Linked DNA regions of Marichromatium purpuratum 984. The protein of the gene in region 1 interacts with the protein of each later gene in a pairwise test. Links are inferred from orthologs where the notes say so. Each region holds a gene or a part of one and is shown on either strand. Other genes may lie near its edges.

Evidence for each region. Proteins that work in one complex are often made in the same cells at the same time.
Region 2: the proteins of MARPU_RS16350 (region 1) and MARPU_RS12685 interact in binary tests that used the Escherichia coli proteins (3 or more experiments, as listed by UniProt). The link is inferred for Marichromatium purpuratum 984 from one-to-one orthologs.

What each region holds. Positions count from the first base shown.
Region 1 is NZ_CP007031.1:3,756,988-3,764,174, forward strand. The notes cover bases 2,711-5,600. They hold MARPU_RS16350 (rod shape-determining protein), read left to right. Parts: upstream 2,711-3,577; coding sequence 3,578-4,624; downstream 4,625-5,600. Other genes in these bases: gatC (Asp-tRNA(Asn)/Glu-tRNA(Gln) amidotransferase subunit GatC), read right to left, coding at 2,711-2,858; mreC (rod shape-determining protein MreC), read left to right, coding at 4,865-5,600. Also shown: gmhB (D-glycero-beta-D-manno-heptose 1,7-bisphosphate 7-phosphatase), read left to right, coding at 1-317; MARPU_RS16335 (lysophospholipid acyltransferase family protein), read left to right, coding at 314-1,051; Asp-tRNA(Asn)/Glu-tRNA(Gln) amidotransferase subunit GatA, read right to left, coding at 1,117-2,571; more of gatC, read right to left, coding at 2,571-2,710; more of mreC, read left to right, coding at 5,601-5,692; rod shape-determining protein MreD, read left to right, coding at 5,689-6,177; mrdA (penicillin-binding protein 2), read left to right, coding at 6,182-7,187. UniProt on the Escherichia coli protein: Forms membrane-associated dynamic filaments that are essential for cell shape determination. Acts by regulating cell wall synthesis and cell elongation, and thus cell shape.
Region 2 is NZ_CP007031.1:2,928,497-2,933,688, forward strand. The notes cover bases 2,193-5,192. They hold MARPU_RS12685 (RodZ domain-containing protein), read left to right. Parts: upstream 2,193-3,197; coding sequence 3,198-4,187; downstream 4,188-5,192. Other genes in these bases: MARPU_RS12675 (bifunctional tRNA (adenosine(37)-C2)-methyltransferase TrmG/ribosomal RNA large subunit methyltransferase RlmN), read left to right, coding at 2,193-2,405; pilW (type IV pilus biogenesis/stability protein PilW), read left to right, coding at 2,402-3,226; hisS (histidine--tRNA ligase), read left to right, coding at 4,232-5,192. Also shown: MARPU_RS12665 (hypothetical protein), read right to left, coding at 1-583; ndk (nucleoside-diphosphate kinase), read left to right, coding at 863-1,291; more of MARPU_RS12675, read left to right, coding at 1,311-2,192.

The sequences.
Region 1 (7,187 bases):
AGATGATCGCCTTCTGCCCTCATGGTCCCGACGACGGCTGCGACTGCCGCAAGCCGCTGCCCGGACTGCTCGAGCAGATCGCCCGGCGCCTCGGCGTCGATCTCCGCGGGGTGCCGGTGATCGGTGACTCGCTGCGCGACCTCGAGGCCGCGCGTACCGTCGGCGCCGCGCCCTGGCTGGTGCGCACCGGCAAGGGCGAGCGCACCCTGGCGGCGCGCGCCGACCATCCGGGGCCCGACCCTCTGGCCGGCGTCCCGATCTTCTCCGACCTCAGCGCGGCGACCGACGCCCTGCTCGCATCCGACACAGGCCCATGACCCTGATCCGCTCGCTCATCTACCAAGCCTTCATGTTCCTCAGCATCGTGCTCTATGCCTCGCTGATCGTCATCACCCCGAGACGCACCGGCGCCTGGCTGGCGCGTGCCTGGGCACGGCTCAACCTGCGCGCGCTCGGCTGGATCTGTGGGCTGCGCTATCGCATCCAGGGGCTCGAGCACCTGCCCGAGGGGGCGACCATTGTGCTCGCCAAGCATCAGTCGACCTGGGAGACCATCGCGCTGCGCGCCATCCTGCCGCTGGAGCAGACCTGGGTGCTCAAACGCGAGCTGATGCGCATTCCCTTCTTCGGCTGGGCGCTCAAGCGCTTCCAGCCGATCGCCATCGACCGCTCGGCCGGACGCCGCGCGGTCGCGCAGCTGCTGCGCGAGGGGCTGACGCTGCTCAAGGCCGGACGCTGGGTAGTGATCTTCCCCGAGGGCACCCGAGTGGCCGCCGGCACGCGGCAACCCTATGCCATCGGTGGTGCGCTGCTGGCCGAGCGCAGCGGTCGGCCGGTGCTCCCGGTGGCGCACAACGCCGGCGAGTTCTGGGGACGACGCAGCCTGCGCAAACGCGCCGGCACCATCGACCTGGTGATCGGACCGCTGATGGAGACCCAGGGACGCAAGGCCGCCGAGATCAATGCCGCGGTCGAGCAGTGGATCGAGGAGACCGTCGAGGCGCTGCCGCGCCCGCTCTCGGGCAAGGCCGGCGCGCTGCAACAAGGGTAGGGCGCCGCCACCCGCGGGAGCGGGCGCGGCGAGCACCGGGCCGGGCAGGCCCGGCCCGGAGGCGCTCAGTCGAAGCCCGCGGGCGCGGCCTGGTGCCAGTGGGTGAGGTGCTGGTAGCGATGCGCGACGTTGAGCAGCCGCGCCTCGTCGAAGTAGTTGCCGATGAGCTGCAGCCCGACCGGCATGCCCGCGACCGGCTCGACCGGGATCGACATCCCCGGCAGCCCGGCGAGGTTGGTGGCGATGGTGTAGATGTCGTTGAGATACATCGCCACCGGATCGTCCATCTTATCGCCGAGGGCGAAGGCGGTGCTCGGGGTGGTCGGCCCCATGATCACGTCGACCTCCTCGAAGGCACGCTTGAAGTCGTCGGCGATCAGGTGACGGATCTTCTGCGCCTTGAGGTAGTAGGCGTCGTAGTAACCGGCCGAGAGCACATAGGTGCCGATCATCACCCGGCGCTGCACCTCGGCGCCGAAGCCCTCGGCGCGGCTGCGGGTGTAGAGGTCCTCGAGGTCGGCGGGGTTGGCGCAGCGATGGCCGTAACGCACCCCGTCGAAACGGGCGAGGTTCGACGAACACTCCGCGGGCGCCACCACGTAGTAGACCGGCACCGACAACGGGCTGTTGGGCAGGCTGATCTCGCGGATCTCGGCGCCGAGCTTTTCGTACTCGCCGATCGCCGCCTCGATCGCAGCGCCGACACGCGGGTCGAGCCCCTCGCCGAAGAATTCCTTGGGCAGACCGATGCGCAGACCGCTGATGTCGTTATCGAGGGCGTCGACATAGTCCGGCACCGGCACGTCGGCGCTGGTCGAGTCGCGCTCGTCGAAGCCGGCCATCTCGTCGAGCAGGAAGGCGGCGTCGGCGGCCGAGCGCGCCATCACCCCGGCTTGGTCGAGCGAGGAGGCGAAGGCGATCATCCCCCAGCGCGAACAGCGCCCGTAGGTCGGCTTGATGCCGGTGATGCCGCACAGCGCCGCCGGCTGACGGATCGAGCCACCGGTATCGGTGCCGGTGGCCGCCGCGCACAGACGCGCGGCCACCGCCGCGGCCGAGCCGCCGGAGGAGCCGCCCGGCACCCGCGAGGTGTCCCAGGGATTGGCGACGGGGCCGTAGTAGCTGGTCTCGTTGCTCGAGCCCATGGCGAACTCGTCCATGTTGGTCTTGCCGAGCATCACCGCGCCGGCGCCACCCAGACGTTCGACCACGGTCGCGTCATAGGGGGCGACGAAGTCGTCGAGCATGCGCGAGGCACAGCTGGTGCGCACTCCCTTGGTGCAGAAGATGTCCTTGTGCGCGATCGGGATACCGGTGAGCGGGCCGGCCTGGTCACGGGCGAGCGCCTCGTCGGCGCGCGCGGCGGCGGCGAGCGCGGCCTCGGCATCGACGGTGATGAAGCTGTTGAGCTGGGGGTCGAGCCGCGCGATGCGGTCGAGATAGTGACGGGTCAGCTCGGTGCTGGAGTACTTGCGCAGCCGCAGATCGGCGGCCAGTTCTGCGATCGACTTGTTCTGCATTATTCGATGACCTTCGGAACCAGATAGAGCCCGCCCTCGCTCAGCGGCGCGCCGGCTTGGTACTCGGCGCGACGATCCGGCTCGGTGGCCTGATCGGGCCGCAGCCGTTGGGCCATGTGCAACGGGTGCGCCATGGGCTCGACGTCGTCGGTGTTCACCGAGTCCATCTGGGCCACGAGATCGAGAATATTGGAGAGTTCGGCGGCGTAGCGCTCGGTCTGATCCGGGCTGATCGCCAGGCGCGCGAGGTGCGCGATCTTTTCGACGTCGGAACGATCCAGTGACATGTCCGTCCTGCTGGGCCTACAAAAATGGGGAGTCAAAATAGCATAGCGGCCGTGGGCGGTGGAACCAGCGACCAGCGACCAGCGACCAGCGACCAGCGACCAGCGACCAGCGACCAGCGACCAGGGGATTGAACCGCAAAGCCGCAAAGCCGCAAAGCACGTGAAGTGCATGGTGTGTGATGTCGGCGTGAGACCACAGGCGGCGCAGGTCCGCAACCACTGGCGGCTGATCGCTGGCGGCTGGCAGCTTATTCCCTGCACGCGAAGTGCATGGTGTGTGATGTCGGCGTGAGACCACAGGCGGCGCAGGTCCGCAACCACTGGCGGCTGATCGCTGGCGGCTGGCGGCTTATTCCCTGCACGCGAAGGGCATGGTGTGTGATGTCGGCGTGAGACCACAGGCGGCGCGGATCCGCAACCACTGGCGGCTGATCGCTGGCGGCTGGCGGCTTATTCCCTGCACGCGAAGTGCATGGTGTGTGATGTCGGCGTGAGGCCACAGGCGGCGCGGGTCCGCACCCACTGGCGGCTGATCGCTGGCGGCTGGCGGCTTATTCCCTTCGCGGTTCAATCCCCTGGTCGCTGGCGCCGCTGCCTTGCCCATCCCTGATTGCATTGCTAGATTAGCCGTCCTGTTTTTCAAGGATTCCCTCAGCGGACATCGATACCGGACGCCTGCGGGACCCGGCGCTCCTCTCTTCCTCCAAGGTAAGTATCTGATGGTATTCAGACGCATTCGCGGGATATTCTCCAACGATCTGTCGATCGACCTGGGGACCGCCAACACCCTCATCTTTGCCCGCGGACGTGGCATCGTGCTCAACGAGCCCTCGGTGGTCGCGATCCGCCATGATCGCGCTACCGGCGGCAAATCGGTCGCGGCAGTGGGCGAGGAGGCGAAGCTGATGCTCGGACGGACCCCACAGAGCATCACCGCGGTGCGGCCGATGAAGGACGGCGTGATCGCCGACTTCACCGTCACCGAGAAGATGCTGCAGTACTTCATCCACAAGGTGCACGAGTCGCGCCTGATCAGCCCCAGCCCGCGAGTATTGATCTGCGTGCCCTGCGGCTCGACCCAGGTGGAGCGTCGCGCGATCCGCGAATCGGCCGCCGGCGCCGGCGCGCGCGAGGTCTTCCTGATCGAGGAGCCGATGTCGGCGGCGATCGGCGCCGGCCTGCCGGTGCACGAGCCCCACGGCTGCATGGTCATCGACATCGGCGGCGGCACCTCGGAAGTGGCGGTGATCTCGCTCAACGGCATCGTCTACTCCGCCTCGGTGCGCATCGGCGGCGACACCTTCGACGACGCCATCGTCAACTATGTCCGGCGCAACTACGGCACCCTGATCGGCGAGACCACCGCCGAGCGCATCAAGCACACCATCGGCTCGGCCTACCCCGGCAACGAGATGCTGGAGATGGAGGTCAAGGGCCGCAATCTCGCCGAGGGCGTGCCGCGCAGCTTCACCCTCAACAGCAACGAGATCCTCGAGGCGCTGCAGGAGCCGATCTCGGGCATCGTCGGTGCGGTCAAGATGGCCCTGGAGCAGACCCCGCCGGAACTCGGCGCCGATGTCGCCGAGCGCGGCATCGTGCTCACCGGCGGCGGCTCGATGCTACGCGGCTTCGACCGGCTGATCGAGGAGGAGACCGGACTGCCGGTGGTGATGGCCGACGATCCGCTGACCTGCGTGGCGCGGGGCGGCGGCAAGGCGCTGGAGTTGATCGACGAGCGCGCCACCGGGCTGTTCTCGGTCGAGTAGCCCCCGCCGTCGCGGGGCCACCCCGACACGAGCGGACTGGTCGCGCTCGGCACAATATCGGAAAATGACCCGCTCACGCCGTCCCTGATGCAGCAGGGGCGGAGGCCTGTCCACGGGGTTTGAACCACCCCGCACGACGCGGCAGACGCGCTCTCCCCCAATCCAGTCATTGCCGAGGAGCCGACCATCAAACCCCTGTTCGTCCGCGGCCCATCCCCACTGCTCAGGATGATCGTGGCGGTGATTCTGTCCCTCGGGCTGATCATCGCCGACCACCACTACGATCATCTCGGCACGGTACGCTCGGCGCTCTCGCTGGCGGCCTATCCGCTGCACTACGTCGTCGACCTTCCGGCGCACATGATGCGTGACACCCAGGGGCGTCTCACCAACGCCGCCGAGCTGCGCGCGCGCAACGCCGCACTGCATCGCGAGAACCTGACCCTCAAGGCTAGGCTGCAGCAATTCGAGGCACTCGAGGCTGAGAACATGCGGCTGCGCGACCTGCTCGGCTCCTCGTTCAGCGTCGGCGAACGGGTGCTGATCGCCGAGATCATGTCGCTCGACATCGCGCCCTACCGGCAACAGGTGATGATCAACAAGGGCTCGCGCTCGGGGCTGTTCGTCGGCCAGCCGGTGCTCGACGCCAACGCGGTGATGGGCCAGGTCATCCAGACCAACCCCTTCACCTCTACCGTGTTGCTGATCACCGACGCCGAGCACGCACTGCCGGTGGAGATCAATCGCAACGGTCTGCGCTCGGTGGCCGCCGGCACCGGCCTGAGCCAGGAGCTGCAGTTGCTGCACATCCCCAAGAACGCCGACGTGCGCGTCGGCGATCTGCTGGTGACCTCGGGGATGGGCGAGCGCTTCCCGCCGGGCTACCCGGTCGCCCGTATCAAGACCGTACGCCACGACCCGGACAACCCCTTCATCACCGTGCTCGCCGAACCCACGGCCGCACTCGATCGCAGCCGTGAGGTGTTACTGGTCTGGACCATGGACCCGGCGCTGCAACAGCAGGCACTCTCCGACACCCAGGGCACGGAGGCCCGCCCCAGACCATGAGCGAGACCAGGCCACGCGGCGGCTGGCTGATCGGCCTCAGCCTGTTCGTCGCCTTCGCCCTCAGCATCCTGCCGATGCCGCTGCCGGCCGAGGCGCTGCGCCCGCAGTGGGTGGCGATGGTGGTGGTGTTCTGGTGTCTGCACACCCCCGAGCGGATCGGCGTCTTCTCGGCCTTCGCCAGCGGGGTGGCGCTCGACGTGATCTCGGGCACCCTGCTCGGCCAGCATGCGCTCACCCTGTCGCTGCTCGCCTATCTGGTCGTCGAGCTGCACCAGCGCATCCGCATCTTCCCGATGTGGCAGCAGACCCTGTTCGTCTGGGTGCTGTTGCTCGCCGAACGGCTGCTCACCCTATGGGTGCTCGGTGCCACCGGACAACCGATGCCGGCGCTGAGCTACTGGGCCCCGACCTTCCTCGGACTGATCTTCTGGCCCTGGATGAGCGCGCTGCTTGGCGATCTCGGGCGGCGTGCCGGAGCCCTCTGAGACGATGCTCGAGTCCGGCTTCCAGGATCGCAAGCGCGAACAGCGGATCATTGCCACCCGCTCGGCGATCGCCGCACTGCTGGTGGTGCTGGCCCTGGCGCTGCTGGTGGTGCGACTGCTGCACCTGCAGGTCGAGCGTCACGATCATTTCTCGGTGCTGTCGCAGGACAACCGGGTCAAGATCCAGCCGATCCCGCCGACCCGCGGGCTGATCTACGACGCCAACGGCGTGCTGCTGGCCGAGAACCATCCCTCGTTCTCGCTCGAGATCACCGTCGAGAAGGTGTCCGATCTCGACGCCACCATCACGGCGCTCTCGCGCATCATCCCGATCGACGACAAGGATCGCGCCCGCTTCGCCCGGCTCAAGCGCCAGCGGATGCGCTTCCAGGGGGTACCGATCCGACTCAATCTGACTCCGGCGGAGGTCGCCCGCTTCTCGGTCAACGGCCACCGCTTCCCCGGGGTCGACGTGCGCGCCGAACTGGTGCGCGCCTACCCACTCGGTCCCTATGCCGCGCACGTGCTCGGCTATGTCGGGCGCATCAACGAGGGCGAACTCAAGCGCATCGACGCGCGCAACTATGCCGGCACCCACTTCATCGGCAAGGGCGGGATCGAGAAGGCCCACGAGGACCTGCTCCACGGTCAGGTCGGTCACCAGCAAGTCGAGGTCAATGCCCGTGGCCGGGTGCTACGCACCCTCGAGAGTCAGCCACCGGTCCCCGGACGCGATCTCAGCCTCTATCTCGACATCAAGCTGCAGCGTGCCGCCACCGACATCCTCGGTGAGCGTCGGGGCTCTATCGTCGCCATCGACCCGCGTAACGGCGGCGTGCTGGCGCTGGTCAGCCAACCGAGCTTCGACCCCAACCTGTTCGTCGAAGGCATCAGTCAGAAGGACTATCACGCGCTGCTCTACTCGCCGGACAAGCCGCTGTTCAACCGCGCCATCCGTGGTCAGTACCCACCGGGATCGACGGTCAAGCCGTTCGTCGGGCTCGCCGGGC
Region 2 (5,192 bases), 830 kb from region 1 along the record:
CGTCGGCGGCGATGAACTCGCGCGGATCGGCATAGGGGCGCAGCCGCTCGAAGAGCTGCGCCGGATCGACGTGGAGGTCGGCGACCCGCGCGCCATAACCGTTGTAGTTGAGATAGATGCCGAGTTCGCGCAGCCGTTCGAGCGTCGGCGCGTCGAACCCCAACGGCGCGGCGGCCTGGCGCGCGGCGGCGTCGAAGTTGTCACCGAAGGTACCGACCACCGCCCAGGCGCGATGGGCACCGTCGAGCGCAGCGTCGACCAGCAGACTGGTGCCACGATCGGGGGCGGTGTCGATATGGGCCTCGAGTCCAGGGTGGACGGGGATCTCGCCGGGGAAGTGGTGGTCGAAGTAGCGCACCCGCACGCCGGCGGCGAGCAGCCGCTCGAGCGCAGCGCGGTTCTTGTCGAGCGAGAGGTCGAGCACCCGCACCTCGTCACCGGCGCCGGCCTCGACGCGATCGAGCAGCGCGATGTCGCGCTTGACCCCGGTCACCAGCACGCTCTCGCGCGGCTCGGCCAGGTGCAGCTGCAGGAGCGCGCAGAGTCCGTCCGCGTCGCCGTTGAAGACATCGTACAGGGCCATGCGTGTCTCCTCCCCGGCCGATCCTCGGCCCGGCTCGATTCGAGTGGAATGCGGGGAGCCTAACCAGCGCGCGACTCTCCTGACAAGCGCGCATCGGCATTGCCCGGTACAGCCGCTGACGTTAGACTTGCCTGCTCACCGACTTCTTTTGATCTTCTCAGGTTCTCCGGCCCTGGCTCGGCGTCTCGCGATCGGCGACGACGGCGTATTGGTGGTTGCCGGAGCCAGGGAAGCCCGTGTGTCCTAACATCATCCTTTAAGAGTTCTTCAGGAGCCCGCATGGCCATCGAACGCACCCTCTCCATCATCAAGCCCAACGCCGTCGCCAAGGACGCCATCGGCGCCATCCTCGGGCGTTTCGAGGCCGCCGGCCTGCGCATCGTCGCCGCGCGCATGATGCACCTGAGCCGCGAGCAGGCCTCGGCCTTCTACGCCGTGCACCAGGAGCGTCCCTTCTTCGGCGAGCTGGTCGACTTCATGACCTCCGGTCCGGTCATGGTCCAGGTCCTCGAGGGCGAGGGTGCCATCGCCAAGAATCGTGAGATCATGGGTGCCACCAACCCGGCCGAAGCCGCCCCGGGCACCATCCGCGCCGACTTCGCCGACTCCTTCACCGAGAACGCCGCGCACGGCTCCGACGCCCCCGAGACCGCCGCCGAGGAGATCGCCTTCTTCTTCCCCGAGGGCGTCTGCGAGCGCACCCGCTGATCCTGATCCGGTGACGGCCATGAACGCCAGTGAGACCAAGACCAACCTGCTCGATCTCGACCGCGCCGACTGTGAGGCGCTCGCCGTCGAGTTCGGCCGCAAGGCGTTCCATGGCCGCAACCTGTTCAAGTGGATCCACAAGCATGGCGTCGTCGACTTCGACGCCATGACGGATCTGCCGCTCGCGCTGCGCCAACAGCTGCGCGAGCGCACCGAGATTCGCCTGCCGCGAATCGTCCACGCCCACCCCTCCGCCGACGGCACCATCAAGTGGGTGATGGAGCTGACCGATGGTCAGCACATCGAGACCGTATTCATCCCCGAGGGCCGCCGCAGCACCATCTGCGTCTCCTCGCAGGTCGGCTGCGCGCTCGATTGCCGTTTCTGCGCCACCGCCAAGCAGGGCTTCAATCGCAACCTCGCGGTCAGCGAGATCATCGCCCAGGTATGGCATGCCACGCGCCATCTCCAGGCATCACCGACCAACGTGGTGATGATGGGCATGGGCGAGCCGCTCGCCAACTTCGACGCGGTGGTCAAGGCGATGGCCGTCATGCAGGACGATCTCGCCTACATGCTCGCCAAGCAGCGGGTAACGGTGAGCACCGTCGGCATCGTCCCCGCGATCGAGCGCCTGCGCGAGGTCAGCGACGTCTCGCTGGCCGTCTCGCTGCACGCCCCCAACGACGCCTTGCGCAATGAACTGGTGCCGATCAACCGCAAGTACCCGCTCGCCGAACTGATCCCGGCCTGCCGCCGCTATGTCGCCGCCGACAAGCGCCGCAAGGTGACCTGGGAATACATCATGATCGCCGGGCTCAACGACAGCATCGCCCACGCCAAGCAGCTCATCCGTCTGCTCGAGGGCACGCCGTCGAAGATCAATCTGATCCCCTTCAACCCCTTCCCCGGGGTCGATTACGCCACCAGCCCCCCCGAACAGGTCGAGGCCTTCCGCCAGCGCCTGATCCGCTCGGGGCTGATCGCGACCACCCGCAAGACCCGGGGCGAGGAGATCGCCGCCGCCTGTGGCCAACTCGTTGGCCGGGTGCAGGACCGCACCCGTCGCCAGGCCCAGGTACAACTCGAACAGGACCGGATAGGAGCGCCATGACCCTTCGCTGGCCTCGCCCGCTCGCGTTGGCCTTGCTGTGCCTGACCCTGCTGGCTGGCTGCGGTGGCACCGAGAAACGCCCCGAGGGCGGTGACGCGCTCGGTCTCGAACCCGACGACAGCCCTGCCGAGATCTATGTGCGGATGGCCGAGCAGTACTATGCCCGAGGCCAGATCGAGGTCGCCTTCCGCCGCGCGCTCCAGGCCATCGAGGCCGACCGTCGCTATGCTCGCGCGCATGTCTGGATGGCCTTTCTCTACGAGCAGCTGGGCAAGGACGCACTGGCCACCGAACACTACGAGCGCGCCGTGCGGCTGGCGCCGAAGAACCCCGACGTGCTCCACGCCTACGGCTCCTATCTGTGCCGCGAACAGCGCTACCCGGAGGCCGAGGCCCAGTTCCTCAAGGCACTCGACAACCCGCTCTATGCCACCCCCTGGGTGACCATGACCAATGCCGGTGACTGCGCTCGCAAGAAGGGCGACGCGAGCCAGGCGGAAGCGTATTATCGCTCCGCCGTCGCGGCCAATCCGAAGTTCGGTCCGGCCTTGGTCAAGCGCGCGGCGATGGCCTATGCCCGCGGCGAGATCAAGGCGGCAAAGGGAGACATCGACCGCTATTTCGGGGCAGAGACCCTGCGCACCGCGGCCAGCACGCTCGAGGCCCTGCGACTCGGCGCCAACATCGAGCGCCAGCTCGGCGATCGCGAGCGCGCCAACTTCTACCAGCGGGCCTTGCGCGAGCGTTTCCCGGACGCGGCGGCATCCAGAGAATCCCAGGGAGTCCAGTTGGATGAGCGAGACCAGATCACCGAGTCCTGAGGCGCCGAGCACGCCAGACATCGTCATGCACCCCGGCCAACGCCTGCGTCAGCAGCGCGAGGCGCGCGGCCTCGAAATCGCACGCGTCGCCTCGCAACTGCACCTGCGCCCGGAGATCATCGAGGCGCTCGAGCAGGATCGCTACGATACGCTGCCCGGCCCGGTCTTCGCGATCGGTTATCTGCGCAACTATGCCAGGCTGCTCGGCGTCGATCCGACACCATTGATCGAGTCGGCGCGCGCGACCACCCAGGAGCAGGCCGCCGCCCAGACAGGACCACGGACACGCGGCAACCTCGCCGAGACCACCTCGCGCTGGCTGATGCGCCTGATCAGTCTGGCGCTGATGGTCGCGGCTATCGCCATGCTGGTACTGTGGTGGCAGAACCGCCCCGAGATCGCCCCGGCGCCGCTCGCAGACGATGTCGCACCCAGCGAGCAATCGCGCCTCGACCCAGCCCCGTCCCAGGCCACACCCGACCCTGTCACCCCGGCCCCGACGACGCCCGAGCCCCCGGCCCCGCAGCCGACACCACGCCCGGCCCCGGCACCCGTCCAGCAAACACCCACGGTCGTCGCCGCCCCCGAGCCGGCGGCGACACCGGACACCACGCCGGCTCCCACCGCCGTGCCCGCGCCCAGCGCCGCGCCCGCAATCCTCGAGGAGCAGCCGGAGGTCACGCCCACGACCGTCACCACCGCCCCGACGACGCCCGAGGTCGCGCTCGAGTTCACCGGCAACTGCTGGGTCGAGGTGCGTGACGTCAACCGCCGCATCATCCTCACCGGCGAGCTGCGTGCCGGCGACCGGCGTGTGCTCGAGGGCGAGCCGCCCTATCGTTTCATCATCGGCAACACCGCCATGGCGCGTCTCACCATCGACGGCGAGCCGCTCGACCTGAGCGCCCGCGCCCGCGGCAATGTCGCCCGCTTCACCCTTGATCCCAGTCAGCCCGACTGAGTCCGGCGCGCTGCGATCCCACAGGCCATCAGTATCCGCCCAGTATGAGCAAGAAGATCCAAGCCATCCGCGGGATGCACGACATCCTGCCGGACCGCATCCCCACCTGGCACCGTCTCGAGGACACCGCGCGACGGGTCCTCGAAGGCTACGGCTACAGCGAGATCCGTACCCCCGTCGTCGAGGTCACCGACCTGTTCAAGCGTTCCATCGGCGAGGTCACCGACATCGTCGAGAAGGAGATGTACACCTTCCCCGATCGTAACGACGACAGCCTCAGCCTGCGCCCCGAGGGGACGGCGAGTTGCGTGCGCGCGGCCATCGAGCACGGCTTGCTGATGCAGCCGCAGCGGCTGTGGTACCGCGGCCCGATGTTCCGCTACGAGCGTCCGCAGCGCGGCCGCTACCGCCAGTTCCATCAGATCGGGGTCGAGGTCTTCGGGCTTGAGGGACCGGACATCGACCTCGAGCTGATGCTGATGACCGCGCGACTGTGGCGCGAACTCGGGCTCGAGGGTTTCCGCCTGGAGATCAATTCGCTCGGCGACGCCGAGGAGCGCGCGGCCTATCGCGCCGAGCTGATCGCCTATCTCGAGGCCCATGTCGAGCAACTCGACGAGGACAGCTGCAAGCGGCTGCACAGCAACCCGCTGCGCGTCCTCGACTCCAAGCACCCGCAGACCCGCGAGATCGTCGCCGGCGCGCCCTCGCTGCTCGATCATCTCGGCGCGACCAGTCGCGCTCACCTCGATCACATCCGCGCCGGACTCGAGCGCGCCGGGGTCGACTATCAGGTCAATCCGCGTCTGGTGCGTGGGCTCGACTACTACAATCGCACCGTGTTCGAATGGATCACCGACGAACTCGGCGCCCAGGGCACGGTCTGCGCCGGCGGTCGTTACGACGGTCTGGTCGCCCAGCTCGGTGGGCGCCCGACCACCGCCGTCGGCTTCGCCATGGGCATCGAGCGCCTGGTCGAGCTGCTCGAACTGAGCGGCGCGCAGG